DNA from 2 places in the Agrobacterium sp. DSM 25558 genome. Region 1 is predicted to be linked to the other one. Evidence: predicted binding sites of a transcription regulator. Region 1 holds the regulator's gene; the other holds the start of a gene.
The links. The regulator LexA, encoded in region 1, represses DNA repair genes until DNA is damaged. The targets are predictions, from matches to a motif close to TGTTCNNNNTGTGTTCNG.
Positions count from the first base shown of each region.

Region 2: DSM25558_RS18875 (putative DNA modification/repair radical SAM protein) is a predicted target of LexA. The motif match lies at 2,545-2,562, and genes of this name have one in related genera.

Region 1 covers NZ_FMUD01000001.1:209,361-214,127, forward strand. The annotation lists gene eno (phosphopyruvate hydratase) at 1-800, opposite strand, end outside; gene kdsA (3-deoxy-8-phosphooctulonate synthase) at 1,026-1,874, opposite strand; gene lexA (transcriptional repressor LexA) at 2,148-2,870, shown strand; gene DSM25558_RS01110 (glutathione S-transferase family protein) at 3,261-3,938, shown strand; gene DSM25558_RS01115 (ComEC/Rec2 family competence protein) at 3,959-4,767, opposite strand, start outside.
Region 2 covers NZ_FMUD01000024.1:30,454-35,220, forward strand. The annotation lists gene DSM25558_RS18870 (UdgX family uracil-DNA binding protein) at 1-1,308, opposite strand, end outside; gene DSM25558_RS18875 (putative DNA modification/repair radical SAM protein) at 1,308-2,540, opposite strand; gene greA (transcription elongation factor GreA) at 2,763-3,239, shown strand; gene DSM25558_RS18885 (glycosyltransferase family 4 protein) at 3,271-4,332, shown strand; gene DSM25558_RS18890 (glycosyltransferase) at 4,316-4,767, opposite strand, start outside.

The sequences.
Region 1 (4,767 bases):
ATGGCTTCCGGCTCGAGCGTGCGGCCCTCGCCTTCCATCTCGTACTTGCCGTTCTTGAAGAACTCGGTCGAAGCGCAATCGAGAGCAAGCGCAACGTCGTCGCCTGGCTTGTAACCGGCCTTTTCGACGGACTTCATGATGAAGTCGAGAGCCTCAGGCGCGCTCTTCAGGCCTGGTGCAAAGCCACCCTCATCACCCACATTGGTGTTGAAGCCCTGTGCCGACAGTTCCTTTTTCAGAACGTGGAAGATTTCAGCGCCGATACGGACCGCGTCACGGATGTTTTCCGCGCCAACCGGCATGATCATGAATTCCTGGAAGTCGATCGGGTTGTCGGCATGCGCGCCGCCATTGATGATGTTCATCATCGGAACAGGCAGCAGATGCGCGTTTGGACCACCGACATAACGGTAAAGCGGCAAGCCAGTCGTTTCGGCAGCAGCCTTGGCAACAGCCAGGGAAACGCCGAGGATGGCGTTGGCACCCAGGCGGGACTTGTTTGGTGTGCCGTCAAGCTCGATCAGGGTCTGGTCGACATGAATCTGGCTCTCGGCATCGAACCCGCCCAGCGCGTCGAAGATTTCGGTGTTGACAGCTTCAACTGCCTTTTCAACGCCCTTACCGAGGTAGCGCTTGCCACCATCACGCAGTTCTACGGCTTCGTGCGCGCCTGTCGATGCGCCCGATGGAACTGCTGCACGACCGAAAGAGCCGTCTTCCAGGTAGACATCGACTTCAACAGTCGGATTGCCACGGCTGTCGAGAATTTCGCGTGCGATGATATCGGTAATGGCTGTCATGATCTCTCCCTTGGGATTGGAACAGGATTTTTCAGTTGCCTGTCTTAGAGTGCATACCGAAAACTGTGAAGCGCTTTTCGAATGATCGGCGCGATAAACAGGGCGACGGAATAGCGACTCGATGTGAATTTCTTCAGTCGCTGTAGACGACGCGCAAGAAATTACAATGACGGTGCCCGTTTCAGGCACCGCTTTTCAATAAAAGCCGATTAAGGCCAAAACCCGTCACGCAGATTTGGCGATGTCGTCAAAAGCGAGCAGCTTTTCCAGAAGCTTCGGCATGTCCTTCAGGTGAACCATGTTCGGACCATCCGATGGCGCGTTATCCGGGTCCTCATGTGTTTCCACGAAAAGACCCGCGATGCCAACGGCAACAGCAGCACGCGACAATGTTTCCACGAATTCGCGCTGACCGCCCGTCGAACCGCCCTGCCCACCCGGCTGCTGCACGGAGTGGGTAGCATCGAAAACAACCGGTGCGCCCAGAGATGCCATGATCGGCAGGGAGCGCATATCAGACACCAGCGTATTGTAACCGAAGGACGCACCGCGTTCGCACAGCAGCACATTCGGGTTACCGCTGTCGTTCAGCTTCGCCAGAACGTTCTTCATATCCCACGGCGCCAGAAACTGGCCCTTTTTGACATTGATGACGCGACCAGTCTTGGCAGCAGCCACCAGTAGATCCGTCTGACGGCTGAGAAACGCCGGAATTTGCAGAATATCAATCACCGGCGCAACGATGCCGCACTGTTCTTCCGTGTGAATGTCCGACAGAACCGGAAAGCCGAACTGCGCCTTCAACTCGGCAAAAATCTCCAATGCCTTGTCGATACCGATGCCCCGCTGGCCGGAAAGGGACGTGCGGTTGGCTTTATCGTAAGAAGACTTGTAAACCAGCCCGATACCCAGCTTGCCACACAGCTCTGACAACGTTTCCGCAATCATGAATGCGTGGTCGCGGCTTTCCATCTGGCAAGGTCCGGCGATCAGCGAAAAGCGTTCTGTATTGGAAAAGGAAACCGCTTTGGAGCCCTGCCCCGCAACGACTTTCAGATTGTTCGTTACACTCATCGTCTTTCCTTGCAATAAAGCGGGCGATTTCAATGGTGCAGACCATCGAGATATTCCCTTATCGTTTGTTGGCCACGCATTTAGCAGCAAGGCGGCCCAGAGTCACGGTATAGGTCCGCGTAAGACCATCTGGTGTTGCTGATTTACGCATCAACAGATGCTTAAATGAATTTCACCGAATTTTAAGGGATTGCAGAACACATATGGAACATATAGTGTTCGTTCTGTATTTGTTTCGCGAATCTTCGCCTCTAATTCCAAGGGTGTTCCTTCATGCTCACGCGCAAACAGCAGGAATTGCTTCTGTTCATTCATGAAAGAATGAAAGAGTCCGGCGTGCCGCCATCTTTCGATGAAATGAAAGATGCACTCGATCTTGCTTCAAAATCAGGTATCCATCGGTTGATCACCGCACTTGAGGAGCGCGGCTTCATTCGCCGGCTACCGAATCGGGCGCGCGCTTTGGAAGTCATCAAGCTTCCCGAATCCTATTCGCCACAAGCCAAGCCTCAACGCGGGTTTTCACCCAGCGTTATCGAGGGTAGCCTGGGCAAAGCAAAGGTGGCTGAACAGCCGCCCCGTCCCGCAGCGTCCAACGACAGCGCACCCAATTCTGTTAGCGTCCCAGTTATGGGCCGGATAGCTGCGGGTGTGCCGATTTCCGCAATTCAAAACAACACCCATGACGTTGTCGTTCCGATGGATATGTTGGGTTCGGGCGAGCACTACGCTCTGGAAGTCAAAGGCGATTCGATGATCGAAGCCGGGATTTTCGATGGTGATACGGTCATTATTCGCGATGGAAGCACTGCAAATCCGGGCGATATCATTGTGGCTCTGGTCGATGACGAGGAAGCAACGCTGAAGCGCTTCCGCCGAAAAGGCGCTTCCATTGCGCTGGAGGCTGCAAACCCTGCCTATGAGACGCGAATTTTCGGACCGGACAGAGTGAAAATTCAAGGCAAGCTGGTCGGTTTGATCCGCCGTTATCATTAATATGTTGCGGGCATGCGTTGTCATGCCCGCTACTCAAATTGTATTTTGATGGTCATAATATTCCCTGCCAGCCTGTCTGAAATATCAATTTAAGACCACAAAAAATCACGGCAGTTAGGCTACAAAACCTATATTCATTAGTCGGGTCACGAAATCCACTAATTGGTGTATCTCAATCTCGTTGCATCTGAGAATCACTACGTCGCTGTGTGCCTCGCGCTCGTCTTATCGAAGATCGAACGAACAGTTACCAACGTTGGCGTACCTAAATGTTGTTTTCGGGTAGGTCCGTCCGCGGCCATCAAATAGTTTGATGAGCATTATCACTCCGGCGGCCTGTATCCGGTCTATTGCGTGCCGTATTGATGGACGATAATGGGGAACATTGACATGTATGATCTTTACATAGCCAACAAGAATTACTCTTCATGGTCCCTGCGGCCATGGGTTTTGATGCGAACCTTGGAGATTTCGTTCAACGAAAAACTCGTACAGTTTGGCACGTCGAACCACGATTTCACGCGCTTCTCTCCGTCGGGAAAGGTGCCCTGCCTCGTAGAAAATGACCTGACCGTATGGGACAGCCTCGCCATCGCTGAATATCTGGCAGAGCGCCATGATGGTGTGTGGGCAAGTGATGCCAAAGCGCGGGCGTGGTCGCGCTCGGCGACTGCCGAGATGCATTCTGGTTTTCAGGCGTTGCGCAACGAACACCCAATGAGCGTCGGTTTGCGCATACGGCCATCGTCCATCAGCGAGCCCCTGCAGAGGGACATATCTCGAATAGACGCGCTCTGGCAGGACGGCTTGGCAGCTTTTGGTGGTCCGTTTCTGGCAGGGAAAAACTTCACCGCTATAGATGCGTTCTACTGCCCCGTTGCATTCCGGTTCCAGACCTACTCTACACCTCTGTCGGTGGAGGCCGAAGCCTACAAAAACCGCCTGCTTTCCCTTTCCGCCATGCAGGAATGGCAGGGTGCTGCTTTGCTGGAAACGTGGCGAGATGCGGGTCACGAGGCTGAGGCGCGGGCCGTGGGAGAATGGACAGCGGATCTGCGCGCGAAATAGCAAATGGCGGCAGCCACACGCTATGGGTCCAGCGCCAACATATTTTCGATATGCGCAGGCAACTCGGGATCGAAGTCCTCGCTGCGCCAATCATAACTGCGGTGCATGGTCCATGATCGATCCTGACCCTGCATTGCAACCTTCGCCCGTAGAACGGCGTCGCCTTTACGGCCAAGCCAGACTTCCATGGAGCCGGTACGTCGTAATGTCTCCTGACTGATCAGGATCGCACCGGACCGACAGGCGGCGAAGGGCACTCTGCGTGTCGTCACCACTAGGTCGGCAACGTCGCATGCCGTTCCCGTCAGCGCAGTGTTGGAAATAACCGCTACAGTTACGCCCTTCTGCGACTTAGCCACACACCACATATCTTTGCGGCAGGTGAATATATCCGTGGCACCGGTTGCTGCTCGCATCTCCTCGGCAGCCCGCGACTTTTCGATATCGGTCAAACCCGCCGTGCGGGCTTGAGAGCTAACCGCTTCCTCTGCATCATCACCAGCAGGTGACGTGACACGATCGAGCATTTTGGGGGCGACGTGATGCGCGGGTAAAGGCACGGCTCTTTGCCATTGCTCGTAAACGAAGCCGGAGGCGCGTTGTTTGGTGGAGGCAACCGCGTCTGCGGATGTCAGCGCGACCAGCGAACCATCCTCATAGATCAGCAGGTCCGGTTTATCGCGCCCCTGCTCGATCAGAAGCATGGCAAAGCCGGCGGCTATGAAGGGCAACCCAATCAAGGCAAGTCGTGTGCGAAGCAATGCCAGCAGCAGGAAACCCGTTGTTGAAATCGCCAGAAACCAGCCATTTTGCCGTCCAATCGTCTCGT
Region 2 (4,767 bases), on a different contig from region 1:
TCTGCTGCGCACATCCGACAGTTTTTCTTTCATGCCCGTCAAGGAAAAAACCGCCGTCGCGCCCATGGCCACTATGAGCTTCGGCTGCACTAGATCGATCTCACGCGTCAGCCACCACCGGCAACGCTGGACTTCGCCGGCATCCGGCCGCTGGTGAATGCGCTTCTTTCCGCGCGCCTCATATTTGAAATGTTTGACGGCATTGGTGACATACATTGCCTTGCGATCCAGGCCGGTCTCACCTAGCACCTGATCGAACACCTTGCCCGCCGGACCGACAAAGGGACGCCCGGCCAAGTCCTCGAAGTCACCCGGTTGCTCGCCGACGACCATGACGTCAGCATTGGCTGGACCCTCACCGAACACCGTTTGCGTTGCCTTGCAGTGCAACGGACAGAGCGTGCAGCCTTGCGCCTCTTGCTTCAATCCCTCCAGCGTATCGGCATCTGGAAGACCAGGCGCTGGTCTGCTGTCTGCCGCCGCTTGAAGACGATGGTGAAACAATTGCGGCTCGGTCGCTGCTTTGGCACCCATCTCAAGCACCCGCCGCTCGGCATTCAAGATGAGGTCTGGAATGAGGTCCGCCTCGGGCAGGTTCTTCCAGTATTTTTTCGGCATCTCCGCCGTCATTGCCTTGATCTTCAGCCGCGCAGGATTGAAGATATTGGCATAATAGGTACGCCACAGCTCGTCCGTGTCGTCTGAAATATCCGGCTTTTCCGCCGCCGCCCTCGACGTCTGCATCGTTTCACCATCCCAGCGCGCCGAGCCCTTTGGGGTAACGATCAACCAGTCCATATCGGTAAAGCGTCGCTGGAAAAACGCTGCCTTGCGTTCAACGATGAAATGGTCAGGCTCGAACCACGCGATAAAACGTCGTCGCCCAACGACGTCCTGCGGCAAAGGCACCTCCTTGAACCGAACGAAGGCCGTCATCTTGTGACTGTCACGACGAACGGACTTCTCCATCTTTCGCGCCTCGGCCACGTCAGGATCAGACTTGAACTCCAGCAGCGCCCTGTCCTGCGCCAGACGCCACAAGAGGCGATAGAGTAGAGCAAAGCGTGTTGGATCACTGTGGCAAATGATAGTTTGGGCAAACGGCATGAAGGCCGCGGGCACATTCACGCTAGCGGAACCGCCGATCTTTGGGAGACTATCTCCTTCTTCGAACCCGAAGAGACCGGTTTCCTCACCTTGAAACCGCCACTCGATCTCATGCGGAGCAACATTGGCCGACAGGAAAATGCGGGCCGCATCCCGCCACTCGGTAAAATCCCCCCGCCCCTCCAGTGAGACTCTATACATTACAGCAACGACAATTGTTCAGGCTGCGGCGCAAACATGTCGCGCAAATCGGGCCGCTCCGTCAATTTGCCCGGTGACCATCCGCCTGCCACCACGAAGGCTTTGACCTTTTTCAGGGAAACGCCAAAACGGGCAATATCTTCCAGCCGCAATTGTCGAAAGCGGCGCGACGACAGAATGGATTTCACCGTCTTCGTGCCAAAGCCCGGCACGCGCAGCAACGTCTCGCGATCCGCCTTGTTCACATCAACGGGAAACTGCTGACGGTTTGCCAATGCCCAGGCAAGCTTTGGGTCGATATCCAGATCCAGCATGCCATCCTTCTGCGTAGAGGCAATTTCATCGATATCGAAACCATAGAATCGATAGAGCCAATCGGCCTGATACAGCCGATGCTCACGCATCAAGGGCGGTTTGATGAGCGGCAGATTTTTTGACGAATCCGGGATCGGGCTGAACGCGGAATAGTAGACGCGGCGCAAACCATAGCTGCCATAAAGGCGCGCGCTAGTGGACAGGATAGTCGTATCATTGGCACCATCGGCACCGACGATCATCTGGGTGCTTTGTCCAGCAGGCGCAAATTTTCTGACCCGTTTCGTCTGGATCGTCGGCTCGCCTGCTTCCTCTATCTTCAGACGGATATCGGCCATCGATTTGCGGATATTGATGGGGTGCTTTTCCGGCGCAAACTGACCGATACCGCTATCCGTCGGCAACTCGATATTGATCGATAGACGGTCAGCATAAAGCCCTGCCTCTTCCACCAGACGAGCAGAGGCTTCGGGAATAGACTTGAGGTGGATATAGCCGCGGAAACCATGGGTCACCCGCAACTCTCTCGCCACCCGCACCAGTTCCTCCATCGTGTGATCGGAGGAGCGAATGATGCCGGATGATAGGAATAATCCTTCAATATAATTTCGCCGGTAAAATTCCAGCGTCAGCCACACCACCTCTTCCACCGTAAAACGCGCCCGCTCGACATTGCTGGAGGAGCGATTGATGCAATAGGCACAGTCGTAAATGCAGAAGTTGGTGAGCAGAATCTTCAGCAGCGAAATGCAGCGTCCATCCGGTGCATAGGCATGGCAAATGCCCGACCCTTCCGTCGAACCCAGCCCTCCCGTTGCGGACGAGTTACGCTTCGTCGTGCCGCTGGAGGCGCATGACGCATCATACTTTGCCGCATCGGAGAGAACTGCCAGACGCTCTTTTATAGACTTTTTCATAGTATGTTCACTATATGTTCTTGCAAAAACTGTCAATCTCTGCGCAAATCTCCCCAATGAGTTTTACACGGAAATGACGATTTCAAATTATCTGGCATTTTGGTGCGGTCTTCTGATATAGTCGCTCAAATTGTGATTTTGACATGGTTCCGTAGTTTTGCTCCGGAACCTGTTTCTTTTTGTGTCTGCGGGTGCCGCGGGTTGAATGCGAAGGAAGAAAAAATGGTAGAAAAAGTACCAATGACTCAGGGTGGATTCGTCAAGTTGCAGGAAGAACTGCGCTTTCGTCAGCAGGAAGAACGCCCGCGGATTATCGAGGCGATTGCAGAAGCGCGCGCCCATGGCGACCTGTCCGAAAATGCCGAGTACCATGCCGCCAAGGAAGCGCAGAGCCACAATGAAGGCCGCGTTGCCGAGCTTGAAGATTTGACGGCGCGTGCCGAGGTTATCGACCTCTCGAAAATGTCCGGCACGACGATTAAATTCGGTGCCACGATCAAGCTTGTGGATGAGGATTCCAACGAGCAGAAGACCTATCAGATCGTCGGCGACCAGGAAGCAGACGTAAAGCAGGGCCGTATCTCCATCTCCTCGCCTATCGCGCGTGCGCTGATCGGCAAGGAAGTGGGCGACAGCATCGAGGTGCATGCACCCGGCGGCTCACGCGGCTACGAAATCCTCTCCATCAACTGGGGCTGATCGAAAGCTCCCTTCCCCCGAGAATCCGATTTTGCCTTACATTGACTTGGCTAACGTCCGGGTGCTTGCGCCGAATTTCAAGCGCAGGCTTTCCGGCGTAACATCCACCATTATTCAGCTTCTGCCCGTGCAAAACAGGCAGGGGCAAGATGTGGCGGCCATCGGACCGGGTTTGCCCGACAGCCTGCCACATGTTCGCTTTCGCGATCTGTGGCAGCTTTGGAAATTGGGGCCGGACAATAAACCGCGCGTGTGGCATGCGCGGCGCAACATAGAGATGCTGCCGGGTATCGTGATGCGCGATATCTTGCGTATGAAGCTGAAACTGGTGTTCACATCAGCGTCGCAACGCAAGCACAGTGGCTGGACCAAGTTCCTGATTTCCCGCATGGATGCGGTCATCGCCACCAACGGCAAAACGGCAACCTATCTGGAGGTGCCGAGCACCGTCATCATGCATGGCATCGATACGGAGCGCTTTTCGCCTGCCGCCGATAAGGCCTTGTCGAGACGGCTCCTCGGTCTGGATGCTCATCAAAAATATGCTGGTTGCTTCGGCCGGGTGCGCCACCAGAAAGGCACCGACCTATTTGTCGACACCATGATTGCCGTGCTGCCGCAACGACCCGAATGGTCTGCCATCATTGCAGGACGCGCCACCGGTCCGCATGTGGAGTTTGAAAATGGCCTGAAAGACAAAGTCCGCGCCGCAGGGCTTGCGGACCGCATCCTCTTCGTTGGTGAACATACCAACATCAATGACTGGTACCGCACCCTCGACCTGTTCATCGCCCCGCAACGCTGGGAAGGCTTTGGCCTGACGCCGCTCGAGGCCATGGCAACCGGTGTGCCGGTTGTGGCCACTGACGTCGGCGCGTTTCCGGAATTGATTGCAGAGCCTCAGACAGGTGAAATCATCAGCCGGGGCGACCTCGATGCCATGGTTCGCACCGTTGCGATGTGGATGGAAGACATGGCGAAACGCGATCATGCAAGCGGTCTTGCCCGCTCACATGTCACGGAAAACTTCACGATAGACGGTGAAGCCGAAAATATCGGCAAGGTTTACGCGGCGCTTACGGCTTCCGCTTGAACAGATCAATGTAAGCGTTGGCCACGGCCTCTTCAGAGAACTGACCGACCAGCGTCGCACGACCGTTCTCGCCAAGTCTTGCTGCAAGAGCGGGATCGGCGATCAACTGGTTGATGGCGCGCGTGTATCCGGCAACATCGTCGATATCGACGAGCAGTCCGTTGTCACCGTCACGCATGAACCACGAAGGCCCTTCCGAACGGGACGAGATAACCGCACGGTTTTGCGCCCATGCCTCAAAGATCACATTGCCAAGCGGCTCGTGACTGGAAGGCATCACGAAAATATCGGCCGCAGCGACGTAAGGCCTCGTATCCTTTTGCCAGCCGAGAAAGCGTACTCTTTCCTCCATCTTGTGCTCACGGGTGACGGCCTCGAGCGCTTCACGCTCCTCACCATCACCAACAATCCAGAGATAGGCATCGGGCACAGCCG